DNA from 3 places in the Janthinobacterium rivuli genome. Region 2 is predicted to be linked to each of the others. Evidence: predicted binding sites of a transcription regulator. Region 2 holds the regulator's gene; each other region holds the start of a gene.

Region 1 (2,200 bases), 790 kb from region 2:
GCAAGATCCAGCCGGAAGGCAGGACGGCACTGAAATTGCCGTTGAAACTGTCATCGTTCTTCGTCGCCGGCAAGAGCGCCGGCCCCGTCATCGCGATGCTGCCCAGATTGCTGCCATTGGCGGCCGTCGCATTCAAGGTGACAGCCGGGCTGGTCTGGCCCACTTGCGCGCCCAGCACGGACACGCGCACGGCGGCCGGCTTGCCGCGCGTCAGGCGCAAGGCTGTATTGCTGGCGTTCAAATTCAGTACTTGCGCGAAATCAATGCTGCCCAGGGTAAAGGCCGACACCGTGCCCGCATTCACGGCGATGCGCGACGCGGCCGACAGCATCACGTTGCCCGTTGCCGAGGCTGGCGCGGACAGCAGCAGCTGGCTGGCGCTGGCGCTGACGATGACGGCAGGCGTATTGCCCACCGAAGCCGAGCTGACCTGATCGAGATTGCTGCCCTGCAGCGTCACCGACAAGGTCGTGCCGTTGACGACCGACGAGATCGACGTCACCGCCACGCTGGCCAGGACCGTGTACGCGTCGCCGCTGGCGACATCGTTGTAGGGACCGCGCACCGTCAGTGCGCCAGTCGCGGCGCCCGCAGGCACCAGCACCGTCACGCTGCTGGCCGTCTGGCTTTGCGGCGTTGCCGCCGCGCCATTGCCAAACTGTACCGCCGTCACGGCGCCCATGCCGGCGCCCGTGATCGTCACGCTGGAACCGACACCGCCCGTCGCCGGTGCGACGCTGCCCACGCTCAATGGCAGGTACACAGTGACGTTATAGCTGGTGGCCGCCGTGCCGCTGGCGCTGACCAGGCTCAAGGCGCCCGTGACGGGCACGCCCGGCATGGCCAGAGTCACGCTGGTGTCGCTGCTGGCACTGGCGGCAACGTTCACGCCACCCACCTGGAAAGCCGTCACACGGCTCAGATTCGTGCCCGTCACCACCAGGCTGCCACCGATGGCGACATTCGCCGCCGAGACGGCCGTCACGGCGGGAATCAGGACGGGCGTACCCGAGGTGGTCGCCACCACCGTGTCGCCACCACCACCGCCCCCGCCGCCGCAGGCGGACAGGCCCAGCATGACAAACAATGCTACAAGCAAATGGTTTTTCATGGCTGGCAACCATGTTGATGCAGCGCGATGCCGGGGAGGACACGAGATAAATGTGACATATTGGTGACTTTTGGTGAGAATTTAATTTCGAAGAACCAATATTATGGGTTAATTCGATTCCTAAAGACAACTATTAATGCTTTTGATTCAATTGGTTTTGATAATAATTAAAATATCTTCTTGGCAAATTTTATTTTGAGCATTATTGGCTTCACTCTGCATTGGCTTAAATCGAAATTACTTTCCTTTGCAGCTATTGCTATTCGGTTCATTAAAAATATGCTGATATGGCGCAAATAATGTGGAAATTTTTCCACAGCCTAGAGAGCAGTATCTCCCTGCCAACTTTGGCGGAAAAATTAACGTTTTGAGTAAGATTTTCAGGAATGTCATTTTCAGAAGCTGGCGTGGCGGAGGGCGATGTGTTGCAATGTGTTGCAACCACGCCTGCCGTGGGGCGAACGGCCGCTTTTGCTTAAAACCAAAGCAGCCTGATGCCGTATAATTTTAGACCCGGTGAAATCAGGCGATTGCCACCTTCTGCCTGCCCTACCCGGCCGGCACTCTCCGTCAGCTGATCCTGCTGGCCGCATCCGCCTCGTACCTGTCTTGTCGCCGCGCCGCCGCCCGTTTGCCTATTGAAAGCATGAAATGAACGATACCGTGATCCCCGCCATGTCCCCGACCGAAGCCACCTTGCGCGCCATTCTTGCGCGACGGATCATGATTCTCGACGGCGCGATGGGCACGATCATCCAGCAATACAAGCTCGACGAAGAAGCGTACCGTGGCGGCCCCGCCGGCCGCTTCATCGATTTCACCGCGCCGGCCGACAGTGGCGCGCGCGAACTGTTCGTCAAGGGCAATAATGAATTGCTGACCCTGACGCAGCCGCACATCATCCAGGAAATCCACGAGCGCTACCTGGCGGCCGGCGCCGACCTGATCGAAACGAATACCTTCGGCGCCACGACCATCGCGCAAGACGATTACCACATGGCCCACCTGGCCTATGAAATGAACGTGCAGGCGGCAAAACTGGCGCGCGCCGCCTGCGATAAATATTCCACCCCGGACAAGCCGCGCTTC
Region 2 (2,200 bases):
TGGCCCTGATCATCATCGCCGTATGTACCTCGCTGGCCCTGCGCACGCCCCTGAAAATGGACGTGATCCGCGACCGCGGTTCGATGGGACGCGAAGTGGAAGACGGCATGATCGAAAACGTCTACCGCCTGCAGATCATGAACACGTCCGAGCAAAGCCAGCATTTCAAGATCAGCGCTTCCGGCTTGCCGGGCCTGACCTTGCTGACGCGTGAAGAAGTGACCTTGCAGCCGACGGAAACGCTGGGCTGGCCGATCCGCCTGCGCGTGCCGCACGGCGTCGGCGAGAAGGGTTCGAACAAGATTGCGATCGAATTGCAATCGCTGGACAACCCCTCGCTGCATGTGCGCGAAAGCGCGGTATTCATCGTGCCGCGTTAAAGCAGGAAGGCCGGTTCCCGCATGGGGACTGGCCGTTTACACAGGAGAAATACCATGTCCGACAGTCTGAAACTGCAGCCTCCCGTTGCACCGTGGTACAAGCATCGCTGGCCATGGCTGCTGATGATCGGTCCCGGCCTGTCCGTGGTCGTCGGCAGCTTCATGGGCTATATCGCGTTTACGCAGCCCGATGCGCTGGTGGTGGGCGACTATTACAAGCAGGGCAAGGCGATCAACCAGGATTTGAAGCGCGACACGATCGCCAGCGACCTGGCGATGGCTACCAGCTTGTCCTACGACGTGGCGTCAGCGCGCCTCAGTGGTTCCGTGCACAGCTTCGGCAAAGCTTACCAGGGTCCGCTGCAGCTGCACCTGGCGCATGCGACCCTGCCGGAAAAGGACATCAAGCTGCTGGTGCGGCCCGATGCGGCCGGCAATTTCTCGGTGGCGCTGCCGATGCTCGAGCGCAGCCGCTGGCAAGTGCTGGTGGAAAACGACAAACGCGAGTGGCGCCTGTCCGGCATCTGGACCTGGCCGCTGCAACGCAGCATCGCGCTGCACGCCGATGAAGAGCTGTAGGCCTTATTTGCAGACGTCGGTACCGGCCGTGATGGCCTTCAATTTTGCCGGCTGCAAGATTTCAATTTCTCGGTTCGAGACGCGCAGCCAGCCTTCCTTCTTGAACTTCGACAGCAGGCGGCTGACGCTTTCGATGGTCAGGCCCAGGTAGTTGCCGATTTCCTCGCGCGACATGCGCAGCTGGAATTTGCTGCTCGAATAGCCGCGCGCTTCATAGCGCGACGCCAGGTTGACGATGAAGGCGGCAAAACGCTGCGTCGCCTGCATATTGCCCAGCAATAGCATGACGCTTTGCTCGCGCGTGATTTCCTGACTCATCATGCGGTGGAAATGGCGCAGCAGGGTCGGCATATTGCCCAGCAATTGTTCCAGGCTGGAAAACGGGATTTCACACACTTCGCTGTCTTCCAGCGCCACCGCATTACAGTGGTGGCGGTCGGCGCTGATGGCGTCCATGCCCAGCAGTTCGCCGGCCATCTGAAAGCCCGTCACCTGCTCTTCGCCACCGGGATTGATCTGGTACGTCTTGAAGTGCCCCAGGCGGATCGCGTACAGGTTCTGGAACGAGTCGCCGATGCGGAACAGCGAGGCGCCGCGCACGATCTTGCGGCGGCGGCCGATGATCTGGTCCAGCCTGTCCATGTCGCCCATATCGAGGCCCATCGGCAGGCACAATTGATGCATGCTGCAGGTCGAGCATCGCGCACGCAACGCTTCCACGTTCACTGTAGGCAAGGTTGGAGTGAGTAGCGCTTCAGTCATGTCGGTACCTTTTAGAAAATGCAACAACAAGTTTACTGCATACAGGGTTGCCGTGTGCCAATTTCACGGCAATTTCGCTGAATAAACGACGTTCCGACTTTAATTATATGGCAACATCGTCAAAAGCCCATGCGGGGAGGGCAATTTGCGCGGCGCCGCTTGCCAAGCTGGGGTATTGATAGGAAAATTCCTGACAGCATTACTTGCCGCCTGTGCCGTCCGGTACTGAAAAGGAAATCATGAAGCCTCTCGGCATCAAAGCAAAAGTCGCGCTGGCCACCAGCCTGACCTCGATCGCCATGATCGCGCTGGTCACCATGATCCAGGTGCAGCACATGCGCGACGACTTCACCCGAGTACTGCTGAGCCAGCAGTCATCCCTGATCAGCCGCACCGCTGCCGAGCTCGACGACAAGCTGGGCATGCTGCTGCAGATCGTCACCCTGACGGCCCGGCAGCAGCCGCCGGAACTGATCGCC
Region 3 (2,200 bases), 2.6 Mb from region 2:
GGTCGATGACTTTCAGGCCATAGTTCTCGCCGGCCACCACCACTTCGGCACGGCCGATCGGCGTGCCGTTGACCTTGATCACCAGCGGTTCGCCGGCCAGCATGTCGAGTTCGATCACGCTTTCCGGGCCGATGGCCATCAACTCTTCCAGCGAGATGCGGGCCGAGCCCACTTCCAGGGTCAGGGTGACGGGAATCTTGCGCATCATCTGCGGAATGTCGCGCCGCGCACGGCCGCTGGCCACGTCGGACACATCGCCCTGCTCGATGATCATGTCATCGCCCAGGTCTTCCAGCAGGGTTTCGCTCTGGTTGGTATCGGTCATATTCATATTATTCGACATCTTCAAAGGAGGTTAAACAGAGCTTGCCCTTGTGTTCGGAAACAGCAGCTGTAAATAAACGGGAGTCGTCGAGCATGACGTCGGTACGGCTGAGGCTGACGGGAATCACGTCGCCCACGCGCAGGTCGAACAAGGCGCCCAGTTGCACCTGTTTGCTGACGAGCCGGCCTTCCAGGGTCACTTGCAGGCGCGACGCGAGCGGGCGTACGCTGCCGCGCAGGGCTTTCTTCGCTTGCGCGCGCTCGGGCAGCAAGCCGCGCAGCACGTCGGCCATCAGGCGCTTGTCCAGCGAGAACCAGAACTGGCCGCTCTGCCCCGCCTCGACGTCGCTGAGCGCCACGGTGACGATCCAGCTGCCGCGCACCGGATGCACGCCCGACTGCACGGCGACCTCGGCACTGGTGTCGATGTCGCTGCTTTTGCCTAGGGTTTGCAGATTCTTGTGGACGCGGGAAATCAAACTGTTGACCAACTGTTGTCCCAGCACCACAGCGAGGCGCTCTTCCGTGGCCGTCACGCGCACCTGCGCCGGATCGGGCAACGCGCCCTTGGCGCCGGCACTACCATAGCGATAGTTCAGCACGCTCAAGAGTATCTGCCGCTCGAGGGCAAAGCCCGTCTGGCTGGCCGGCGTGGAAAAACTCAGCCAGCGGTTCACGCTGTCCTCGTTTTCCACGCGCGACAAGGTGACGGCGTCGATCTGGAAATTGCCCCAGTAGCGACGGCTCATCGGCTGGCGCAGGGCCACGGCCAGGTCGTCGCGCAGCTGGGCGCCGAATACATGCAGCAAATGGACAGGACGTCCAAGCAGACAGGAATCGAGGACTTGATGGCGCACAGTTTGATCTGTCTTGGTAAGGATTGTCATGTAGTGGTCATGTCGGTATTGCGGTGGCAGAACAAATTATACGGATCGCCCGAAATTAAATACAGCATCATCTTGACCCAGGGTACTGGTCCGCAAGCAAACGATTGCGCATCGTATCGCATGCTAGATGACTACGGTGCTGAACAATACATGAAAAAGCTAAATATTGCCATGTATCAATATTCCTTGAGGCAATCCTCTCTTTACTTTATAGTTGCCGCGAGGTAAGCTTATAGCGAGAAAATAGTGATTTGCAGTGCGCCATTCCGCTTACCTGATTCCGGTTTTTATGGCAGTTTTCAGTTTCCTTATTGCCACCAGAAGAAACTTTTATCAGATAATTATTAGTTGTCATGGCCATGTAAATCATATCGGCGCGGGTCTGCCGGGTTTGTTTGAATCTGCTTGAGCGGATGGTGTGGCAACTGATAAAACTGATGGGCCCTGTCATTCGGGCCGGGCGCGATGGCATTCAATGAAATGCCTGCCGGAATGGCAACACCAGTAATTTCTGATTGATACGTCACCGCATATTGAAAGTAGAGGGCACGATGAGCAACGAACTCGCAGGTCTGATCAAGGCCGATCTGGCAGCACTGAGCAACGACGCGCGCGCCCTGGGCGCCAGCATCGCGCCTGCCGCCCAATTCGGCGCCCCGGAACAATCGGGCTTCTCCTTCGCGCAAAGCATGAAAGACGCCATTGGCAAGGTCAACGGCGACGACCGCATGGCGGCGCAGAAAATGAGCGACGTCGACAGCGGCAAGAGCGACGACATGGTCGGCGCCATGCTGGCCAGCCAGGAAGCGAGCCTGTCCTTCTCCATGTTGATGCAAGTGCGCAACAAGGTCATGGGCGCCGTCGACGAACTCATCAAACTGCCTCTGTAATCTTCACGCCCTGAACCACGCCCAGCCTCCCAGCGAAAGTTATCCCAAGTGATTACCCCCATGAAGTCCGCATTTGCGCGCTGGCGCCTTGGCGCCCAG

The links. The regulator FNR, encoded in region 2, switches genes on or off when oxygen is low (the NO sensors DNR and NnrR bind a similar motif). The targets are predictions, from matches to a motif close to TTGATNNNNATCAA.
Region 1: the regulator FNR is predicted to act here: its motif matches at 1,269-1,282, upstream of P9875_RS04875 (IPT/TIG domain-containing protein).
Region 3: the regulator FNR is predicted to act here: its motif matches at 1,378-1,391, upstream of P9875_RS13535 (FliM/FliN family flagellar motor switch protein).

The regions. Positions count from the first base shown of each region.
Region 1 covers NZ_CP121464.1:1,077,551-1,079,750, reverse strand. The annotation lists gene P9875_RS04875 (IPT/TIG domain-containing protein) at 1-1,099, opposite strand, end outside; gene metH (methionine synthase) at 1,787-2,200, shown strand, end outside.
Region 2 covers NZ_CP121464.1:289,947-292,146, forward strand. The annotation lists gene ccoG (cytochrome c oxidase accessory protein CcoG) at 1-380, shown strand, start outside; gene P9875_RS01225 (FixH family protein) at 435-959, shown strand; gene fnr (fumarate/nitrate reduction transcriptional regulator Fnr) at 963-1,721, opposite strand; gene P9875_RS01235 (response regulator) at 1,961-2,200, shown strand, end outside.
Region 3 covers NZ_CP121464.1:2,937,067-2,939,266, reverse strand. The annotation lists gene P9875_RS13540 (FliM/FliN family flagellar motor switch protein) at 1-331, opposite strand, end outside; gene P9875_RS13535 (FliM/FliN family flagellar motor switch protein) at 333-1,181, opposite strand; gene P9875_RS13530 (flagellar hook-basal body complex protein FliE) at 1,763-2,101, shown strand; gene fliF (flagellar basal-body MS-ring/collar protein FliF) at 2,162-2,200, shown strand, end outside.